DNA from 3 places in the Thermomonospora sp. CIF 1 genome. Region 2 is predicted to be linked to each of the others. Evidence: predicted binding sites of a transcription regulator. Region 2 holds the regulator's gene; each other region holds the start of a gene.
The links. The regulator HrcA, encoded in region 2, represses chaperone genes, less so after heat shock. The targets are predictions, from matches to a motif close to TTGGCACTCTCNNNNNGAGAGTGCCAA.

Region 1 (3,273 bases), on a different contig from region 2:
CGCCGTCCCGGTGGCGCTGGCGCTGGCGACCGTGGGGATCGGCGTCAGCATCGCGGTGGTGGGGGTGGCCGCGCACTGGCTGCTGGGGCTGGACTGGCGGCTGGCGTTCCTGCTGGGCACGGTGCTGGCGCCCACGGACGCGGCGGCGGTGTTCTCGGTGCTGCGGCGGCTGCCGATCCCGCACCGGCTGGCCGGGATCCTGGAGGCCGAGTCCGGCTTCAACGACGCCCCCGTCATCCTCATCGTCGTGCTGCTGAGCACCACCGACGCGCACGGGCCCGGGCCGTGGCTGGTGGTCCCGCTGATGGCCTACGAGCTGGCGGCCGGGGCCGCGGTGGGACTGGTGACGGCCTGGCTGGGGATCTTCGCGCTGCGGCGGGCCGCGCTGCCGGCCTCGGGCCTGTACCCGATCGCGGTGATGTCGCTGGCGGTCGGCTCCTATGGGGCGGCCACGCTGATCCACTCCAGCGGCTTCATGGCCTGCTACCTGTGCGCCCTGGCGCTGGGGAACGCCCGGCTGCCGCACCGGCCGGCCACCCGCGGTTTCGCCGAGGGCATCGCGTGGCTGGCGCAGATCGGGCTGTTCGTGATGCTGGGGCTGGTGGCCGAGCCGTCGGATCTGCCCGCCCAGGTGATCCCGGCGCTGGTGGCCGGGTCGGTGCTGGTGCTGGTGGCCCGGCCGCTGTCGGTGTGGGCCTCCACGCTGGGCTTCGGGGTCTCCCGCAAGGAGCGGATCTTCCTGTCCTGGGCCGGGCTGCGCGGGGCGGTGCCGGTGGTGTTCGCCACCGTGCCGCTGTCAGAGGGGGTGCCCGGCGCCGACCGGCTGTTCGCGCTGGTCTTCGTGATCGTGGTGGTCTTCACCCTGCTGCAGGCCCCCACCCTGCCGCCGGTGGCCCGCGCGCTGCGCATCTCCGCCGAGGGCGAGGCCCAGGACCTGGACGTCGAGGCCGCCCCCCTGGAGCAGTTGCAGGCCGATCTGCTGCAGGTCCGCATCCCGGAGGACTCGGCGCTCAGCGGGGTGGAGATCTTCGAGCTGCGGCTGCCCGCCAAGGCGTCCATCACCCTCATCGTGCGCGACGGCCGCAGTTTCGTCCCCGGGCCGACCACCGTGCTGCGCGGCGGGGACGTGCTGCTGGTCGTGGCCACCGCCGATGTGCGCGAGGCCACCGAACGGCGGCTGCGGGCCGTCAGCCGCCGCGGCAAGCTGGCCGGATGGTTCGGCGAAAAAGGTGACTGACATCACATTTCCGGTGGCGCGGGTGCGGCCGCCGCATGCCGGACGCAGGGAGCGGGCCGGATCTCAGCGTCCGGCCGGTTGCGGCCCGTCGCCCTTGCGGACGGGGGCACGCAGGTCCCCCTCCCCCCGCATCGGAGCGGGTTTCTCCTGGTCAGGCGGCCCTCATGGGCGCTGTGGCGGAAGCGCCCCTTCGGCGGAGGGCAGCCGGGCCGATGGGATGTGCGGGGTTGCGTGAGCAGTACTATTAGCAGTCGTGTCATGAGAGTGCCAGTCTGCGGATCTTCCGCGGGCTGTGGCGGCAAGGAGGAGACCCGTGCCGACGTATGAGTACGTGTGCACCGACTGCAGCGAGCGCCTCGAGGTCGTGCAGAAGTTCAGCGACGACCCGCTGACCGAGTGCCCGTCGTGCAAGGGCCGGCTGCGCAAGGTCTTCTCCGCGGCCGGGATCATCTTCAAGGGCAGCGGTTTCTACCGGACCGACAGCCGCAGCGGCGGCGGCAAGTCGAGTTCCTCGTCCGCCAAGTCCGACTCTTCGAGCAAGTCCGACTCCTCGAGCAGCTCCGGCACGTCGTCCTCCTCCGACTCCGGCTCCAAGGTCGCCTGATCTCGTCCGTCCAGGTCCCCTGCGGGCGGACGGACGATCACCTCTGCCCGGCCGCTCGGGCCTTCCGGAACGGCATCGGCGCCACGCGCCCGCGGGCTTTCGGGGTCCGGTGCCGGCCGGACCGGCGGTCTTGGAACGCGAGGCTTGGGGTGCTCCTCCACCGCCGCCCGCCTCATCCGTCTTGGACGGCGACCGGAGGTCCTGAGGGCACGGCCGCAGGACACCCGGCCGCGGACGCCGCGCCGTGCTTTTCCGTGCCCTCGTCTCACAGCCGAGACGAGCGCATCGCCATGGGCAACAATGCCGTGACATGAGGCGACGCCGAATTCATGGGTCCCGGCGTCCCAAGACCTGAAGCTACGCATGCGGAAAGGCCTGCTGCGGCCGTCCGGGCACGTTCATATAGGCCCCGGTGACGAAGAGGGTCACCGGGGCCTTGTGCATGCGCGTCCGCACGGGCTCAAGAGGCAAAGACCGCTGCATGCGGACGCTTCTTCTCCGTGCATCCCACTTCTTTCGAGGTGGGCTCTTGGAGGCCGAAAAATTCCTCAACAATGGGAGGCTCGCCTCATCCCGGCTCATGGGATTGATTCAGCATTTCGGCCTGCAGAAAAATCGGTAAGGCCTGGCGGTCGGAGCGAAGGCGGTCTCCTCCCCAGGGTGGACCGCCTCGCCGTCGTCTCCCTCCCGGGGCGCAGCCGCCATCCCCGTCTGCGGGACGATGCACACCCGTTCCCGCCGCCCGACCATCGACTCATGCGGCAGGTTCCCGGGCGGCGCGTTCCGCATGCCGGTGGAGTCCCCGGCACGGCCGAGGCGGACCGTGGGAGGGCGCCGGGTGAGGCGGCTCACCCCTCGCTTCTTCGAGATATTACTTGACATACCTCCGAAGCCGAGACAGTCTGCTGCCCATAGACACGACATATCTCAAATGGGGGACATCATGACCGCACCAGGTCAGACGCCGCCCCAGGGACGGTGGGCCCGGCTCGCCGCGCTGCCCGTCGGCGGCAGGGCGAAGTGGGCCGTGCTGGCCCTGTGGATCGTGCTGCTGGCGCTGGTCGGCCCGCTGGCGGGCCGGCTGTCGGAGGTGGAAAAGAACGACGCCGCCGCATGGCTGCCGGGCGGCGCCGAGTCCACCCAGGTCGTCGAGCTGCAAAAACGCTTCCGCGACGAGGAGATCTCGCTGGCGGTGATCGTCTATGAGCGACCCTCGGGGATCACCGCCGCCGACCACGCCAAGGCGCAGGCCGACCTGGGGCCGCTGAGCCGGCTGCCGGGCGCGCGGCAGCCCCAAGGCCCCATCCCCGCCAAGGACGGCAAGGCGCTGCAGACCCTCCTCCCGCTGGAGGACGCCGACCAGGTCAAGGCCGTCGAAGAGGCCCGGGAACTGGTCAAGCGCGGCCCGCCGGGCCTGACCGCGCACGTGACC
Region 2 (3,273 bases):
GAGGTGGCGGACGCCCCGCCCGTGCAGCCGGATCACCTGCCCGGACTGGGTGCCGGGGCGGATGTCGACCTCCTCGGTGCCGTCCAGGGTCTCGATGGCGACCTGGGTGCCCAGCGCCGCCGCCGTCATCGGGATCTGCACGGTGCAGTGCAGATCGTCGCCCTCCCGCTCGAAGATCGGGTGCGGGCGTTCGACGATCTCCAAGAACAGGTCGCCGGCCGGGCCGCCGCCCGGGCCGACCTCGCCCTCCCCGGCGAGCTGAATGTGGGTGCCGCTCTCCACCCCGGCCGGGATCCGCACCTTGATGGTGCGCCGGGTGCGCACCCGGCCGTCGCCGGAGCACTCGGGGCAGGGCTGGCGGATGACGCTGCCGTAGCCGCCGCAGTGCGGGCACGGCCGCGACGTCATCACCTGGCCCAGGAAGGAGCGGGTGACCTGCTGCACCTCGCCCCGTCCCAGGCAGGTCTCGCAGGTCTCCGGGTGGGTGCCGGGGGCGGTGCCGGCCCCCGAGCACACGTTGCACACCACGGCGGTGTCGATGGCCAGCTCGCGGGTGGTGCCGAAGGCGGTCTCGGCCAGGTCCAGCTCCACCCGCAGCGTGGCGTTGCGGCCCCGCCGGGCCCGGCTGCGCGGGCCCCGCGAGGTCGCCGTGCCGAAGAAGGCGTCCATGATGTCGCTGAACGGGAAACCGGCCGCGCCGAACCCGGCACCGGCGCCGCCGCCGGGCGCGAACGGGTCCGCGCCCAGGTCGTACATCTCCCGCTTCTTCGGGTCGGAGAGCACCTCGTAGGCCTGGGTGATCTCCTTGAAGCGTTCCTGGGTCTCCGGGTCCGGATTGACATCCGGGTGGAGTTCCCGCGCGAGCCGCCGGTAGGCCTTCTTGATCTCGTCCTGGCTCGCGTCGCGGCGCACCCCAAGGATCGCGTAATAGTCGCGTGCCACTTACGACCCCGCGAGGACTTGTCCGACGTAACGTGCCACTGCCCGCACCGCTCCCATCGTGCTGGGGTAGTCCATCCGCGTCGGCCCGAGCACGCCCAGCCGCGCCAGGGGCCGGTCGCCGACGCCGTAGCCGGCGGCGACCACGGAGGTCGACCGAAGACTCTCGTGCGGATTCTCCTTGCCGATCCGCACCGTCAGACTAGACGAATCCCCGACCTCGCCGAGCAACCGCATCAGCACCACTTGCTCTTCCAGGGCCTCCAGCACCTCGCGCAGGCTCTGGGCGAAGTCGACGTTGGCCAAATTGGCGGTGCCGGCGAAGACGACCTTCTCCTCGTGCTTTTCGACCAGGGTCTCCAGCAGCACCGACAGCACGGTGGCGGCCACCTGCCGGTCGTCGGGGGCGACCTGCTCGGGCAGGTCGGCCACCGCGGTCGGCGCGTCCGCCAGCAGGCAGCCGTCCAGGCAGCTGTTGAGCAGGGTGCGCAGCCGCGACACCGACTCCTCGCAGACCGCGCCGGGGGTCTCCACCACCCGCTGCTCGACCCGCCCGGTGTTGGTGATCAGCACCAGCAGCAGCCGCCGCTCGGCGACCGGCACCAGCTCCACATGGCGCACCGACGAGCGCGACAGGGAGGGGTACTGCACCACCGCGACCTGCCGGGTGAGCTGGGCCAGCAGCCGGACGGTGCGGCTGACCACGTCGTCGAGGTCGTAGGCGCCGTTGAGGAAGGTCTCGATGGCGCGGCGTTCGGCCGCCGACAGCGGCTTGATCGTCGACAGCCGGTCCACGAACAGCCGGTAGCCCTTGTCGGTGGGCACCCGGCCGGCGCTGGTGTGCGGCTGGGTGATGTACCCCTGCTCCTCCAGCACCGCCATGTCGTTACGGATCGTCGCCGGAGAGACGCCCAGCGCATGCCGTTCGGCCAGCGCCTTGGAGCCCACCGGCTCGTTGGTGGACACGTAGTCCTCGACGATGGCGCGGAGCACCGCAAGTTTGCGGTCGTCGAGCACGTGGTCACCTCCTTGCGGCCCGCATACTGGCACTCCTTCCCCCCGAGTGCCAAGTCTACGGCGATTCGGGCGAGGTCGGAGGTCCCGGCAGGGTATCCTTTGCCGCCACGCCCACCGGCCGGGGGGAACGCGCCGTCCGGAGTCTCTGCACCGGCCGCGTCGTTAGAGTCCGGTCCGTGCGCAGCAAGGATTATGGCGATGATGTGCTGGCCGACCACCGGCGGTGGTCCCGTAAAAAGCCGATCCCCCGGGTGGCGGCCGAGCGGGACCTGGTGGTGGAGGACGCCGACAGCGGATTCTGCGGCGCCGTGGTGGCCTGCGACAAGCACGGGGTGACGCTGGAGGACCGGTTCGGCAACCGCCGCGTCTTTCCGCTCACCGAGGCCGGCTTCCTGCTGGAGGGCAGGCCGGTGACGCTGGTGCGGCCGCGCCGGCCCGCCGCGGGCCCGCTCCGCTCGGCCTCCGGGTCGATCGCGGTGCCCGGTCTGCGCGCCCGCGTGGCCCGCGAGAGCCGCATCTACGTCGAGGGCGTGCACGATGCGGAGCTGGTGGAAAAGATCTGGGGCCACGACCTGCGCGTGGAGGGGGTCGTGGTGGAGTACCTGGAGGGCGTCGACGACCTTCCGGCGGTGGTGGCCGAGTTCGGCCCCGGTCCGGGCCGGCGGCTGGGCGTGCTGGTGGACCACCTGGTCGAAGGGTCCAAGGAGAGCCGGATCGCCGCTCAGGTGTCCTCGCCGTACGTGCTGGTCACCGGGCATCCCTTCGTGGACATCTGGCAGGCCGTCAAGCCCGCCGTACTGCGTATCGGGGCCTGGCCGCAGGTTCCGCCCGGCGTGCCCTGGAAGGAGGGCGTGCTGGCGGCGCTGGGCTGGCCTCCCGACGTGGGGGCGGCCTGGCGGCGGATCCTCGGCGCGGTGAACTCTTATGCCGATCTGGAGCCGCAGCTGCTGGGACGCGTGGAGGAGCTCATCGACTTCGTCACCGCTCCCGACCCCTCCTGAGCCGCCTGTGGGAGGGCCGCCGCCGGAACCGCAACGGCGCCGAAGAACCCGGCGGGGCCCTCGTCAGGTGAGGTCTCGGACGACGGCGTCGGCGAGCAGCCGGCCGCGCAGGGTCAGCACCGCGCGGCCCCGGCCGAAGTAGGGCTCCTCCTCCACCAGGCCGTCGGCGATGGCCCGCCGCACCGCCGCGTCCTCCAGCAGCTCGGCGGGGCACCCCTCGGCCAGCCGCAGTTCCAGCATGATGCGTTCGAGGCGGCGTTCGGCGGCGGTGAGGACCTCGCGGGCGTGCGCCGGGCTGCGCCCGCCGGCCAGCCGC
Region 3 (3,273 bases), on a different contig from region 2:
CCCGGTCGCCGCCGCCTTCAAGGCCGGCCACGACGTGGTCCGCCCGGTCAAGCCCGACACCATCGCCAAGTCGCTGGCCATCGGCAACCCCGCCGACGGCCCGTACGTCCTGGACGTGGTGCGCCGCACCGGCGGCGCGGTCGAGGACGTCTCCGACCCCGAGGTCGTCGAAGGCATCCGGCTGCTGGCCGCCACCGAGGGGATCTTCGCCGAGACCGCCGGCGGCGTCACCGTGGCCTGCCTGCGCAAACTCATCGCCTCCGGGGCGCTGGACCCCGAGGCCGAGACCGTCATCATCAACTCCGGCGACGGGCTGAAGACCCTGGACGCCGTGGCGCCGGTGGCCCGCCCGTCCGCCGAGATCGCCCCCACCCTGGAGGACTTCCGCGCCTCCGGCCTGGCCTGAGCCCTCCCCGGTCCGGTCACCGCAGTCCCGAACTTTCGAGTGGAAAGACGCCCATGAGCACGGTTTCCGTACGCATTCCGACGATCCTGCGCACCTACACCGGCGGCGAGGCCGAGGTCAAGGCCACCGGCGCCACCCTGCGGGAGGTCATCGCCGACCTCGACGCCAACTACAGCGGAATCGCCGCCCGCGTCCTGGACGACAACGGCAAGATCCGCCGCTTCGTCAACGTCTATGTCGGCGACGAGGACGTCCGATTCGCCGACGGCCTGGACACCGCCACCCCCGACGGCACCCTGGTCTCCATCATCCCGGCCGTCGCCGGAGGCTGACCCGGCATCATGCGGGATGCCCGCTCGGGCATCCCGCTCTTTTGTTTCTCCCCACCCCTCTTGACCGACTTTTCGGTTCTTATCGGACGGGGCGGGCGCTACGGCCGATCAGGGGATGTTCGGGATTGTTCCGGCGGGATTTTCGTTTCCCCGTCCGCCGCCCCTGCGACTGCGTAATATTCCCGGTGACCATAACCGGCCGTCCCACAGCCTCCCACAACCGGTGTCACGTCGATAGGGTCGCTCCCGAATCATCACCCCGGTTCCGCGGTGACAGGGGCGGGACCGGAGAAAGACCCCCGCGTCCCGCAGCGGCCGCGGGCGCGGCGACAGGGTTGGCATGGCGCAAGGCACCGTCAAGTGGTTCAACGCCGAAAAGGGCTACGGCTTCATCGCGGTCGACGGCGGCAGGGACGTCTTCGTCCACTACTCCGCGATCCTCATGGACGGCTACCGCACCCTTGAGCAGGGTCAACGCGTCGAATTCGAGATCGCCCACAGCGAGCGCGGCCCGCAGGCCGAATCGGTCCGCACTCTGTGAGCGCGGGCATCGCCCGGCCGCCGGCCGCCTCCCTGCGCGGCTTCCCTCCGTGACCCAAGGCCCGTCCAGACGATGCGGACGGACGGGCCGCGAGCCGGCCGAGGCATCGACGCCGGTCTCCCGCCGGATGCTCCGGGCGGCTGCGTTCAACACGCCGGCTTCACAGCCCCAGACGGAGACGTCGCAGCCGGCGGCGGACACCCCGGGCTCCCGTCCCCGGCACCTTGGACCATGCGCCTGAAAAAGACCGGTGATTGAAAGGCCGCGAGCGGGGCAGAACTTCGCAGCACGGACTTCGGCTCGCAGGCGCCCTCTCGACGATCATGGACGAGAGCCCGCGACGCGCCGCCCGCCCCGGCGGCCCGGCGCTCGGCCAGGTCCGGGATCGGCGATGTTTTCGCAGGTCAGAGCGGGTGCCGACGGGCTGGTGAACACTTCGTCGGAGGCGGGTCCATCGCTTGCACTCGGCAGGGTAGAGTGCTAAAAAACGGTTGGCACTCTACTGTGGAGAGTGACAATCCCACAGTCTAGGGGTCGGGGCGATGAGGCCTCACTCCGGCGGCTGAAGGGGTGCCGTCGGGTGGGTCGTCCGTCGCGGGCGTCGGCTCGATCCGTGATAGCCACCTCGTTCCGGGAGGACTGGAGCCTATGGCTGCAAAGATGATCGCGTTCGACGAGGAGGCCCGCCGGGGTCTTGAGCGCGGGATGAACCAGCTTGCCGACGCGGTCAAGGTGACGCTGGGTCCCAAGGGCCGCAACGTGGTGCTGGAGAAGAAGTGGGGCGCTCCCACGATCACCAACGACGGCGTGTCGATCGCCAAGGAGATCGAGCTGGAGGACCCCTGGGAGAAGATCGGCGCCGAGCTGGTCAAGGAGGTCGCCAAGAAGACCGACGATGTGGCCGGTGACGGCACCACCACGGCCACCGTGCTGGCGCAGGCGCTGGTGCGTGAGGGTCTGCGGAACGTGGCCGCCGGGGCGAACCCGATGGCGCTCAAGCGCGGTATCGAGGCGGCGGTGGAGCGGGTCAGCGAGGAGCTGTCCAAGCTGGCCAAGGATGTGGAGACCAAGGAGCAGATCGCTTCGACCGCCTCGATCTCGGCCGGTGACACCCGGATCGGGGAGATCATCGCCGAGGCGATGGACAAGGTGACCAAGGACGGTGTGATCACCGTTGAGGAGAGCAACACCTTCGGTCTGGAGCTGGAGCTGACCGAGGGTATGCGCTTCGACAAGGGCTACATCTCGCCCTACTTCGTCACCGACCCCGAGCGGATGGAGGCCGTCCTCGACGACCCCTACATCCTGATCGTCCAGGGCAAGGTCTCGGCCAACAAGGACCTGCTGCCGGTCCTGGAGGCCGTGATGCAGGCCGGCAAGCCGCTGCTGATCATCGCCGAGGACGTCGAGGGCGAGGCCCTGGCCACCCTGGTGGTCAACAAGATCCGCGGCATCTTCAAGTCCATCGCGGTCAAGGCCCCCGGCTTCGGTGACCGCCGCAAGGCCATGCTGGGCGACATCGCCACCCTGACCGGCGGCCAGGTCATCTCCGAGGAGATCGGCCTGAAGGTGGAGAACACCACCCTCGACATGCTGGGCAAGGCCCGCAAGGTCGTGGTGACCAAGGACGAGACCACCATCGTGGACGGCGCCGGTGACGCCGCCGAGATCGAGGGCCGGATCAACCAGATCCGCACCGAGATCGAGAACACCGACTCCGACTACGACCGGGAGAAGCTGCAGGAGCGGCTGGCCAAGCTGCGCGGCGGCGTGGCGGTGATCCGGGCCGGTGCGGCCACCGAGGTGGAGCTGAAGGAGCGCAAGCACCGCATCGAGGACGCCGTCCGCAACGCCCAGGCCGCCGTGGAGGAGGGCATCGTCCCCGGCGGTGGCGTGGCCCTGCTGCAGGCCAGCGCCAAGGCCTTCGACAAGCTGGAGCTGACCGGCGACGAGGCCACCGGTGCGGCGATCGTCAAGCGCGCTCTGGAGGAGCC

Region 1: the regulator HrcA is predicted to act here: its motif matches at 1,482-1,508, upstream of BUE48_RS04500 (FmdB family zinc ribbon protein).
Region 3: the regulator HrcA is predicted to act here: its motif matches at 1,771-1,797, upstream of groL (chaperonin GroEL).

Annotation. Positions count from the first base shown of each region.
Region 1 is NZ_MOYN02000008.1:13,131-16,403, reverse strand. It holds gene BUE48_RS04505 (potassium/proton antiporter) at 1-1,237, shown strand, start outside; gene BUE48_RS04500 (FmdB family zinc ribbon protein) at 1,551-1,841, shown strand; gene BUE48_RS04495 (MMPL family transporter) at 2,785-3,273, shown strand, end outside.
Region 2 is NZ_MOYN02000022.1:59,429-62,701, forward strand. It holds gene dnaJ (molecular chaperone DnaJ) at 1-942, opposite strand, end outside; gene hrcA (heat-inducible transcriptional repressor HrcA) at 943-1,956, opposite strand; gene BUE48_RS16180 (DUF3097 domain-containing protein) at 2,133-2,957, shown strand; gene hemW (radical SAM family heme chaperone HemW) at 3,021-3,273, opposite strand, start outside.
Region 3 is NZ_MOYN02000007.1:268,737-272,009, forward strand. It holds gene thrC (threonine synthase) at 1-406, shown strand, start outside; gene BUE48_RS03965 (MoaD/ThiS family protein) at 460-738, shown strand; gene BUE48_RS03970 (cold-shock protein) at 1,079-1,279, shown strand; gene groL (chaperonin GroEL) at 1,928-3,273, shown strand, end outside.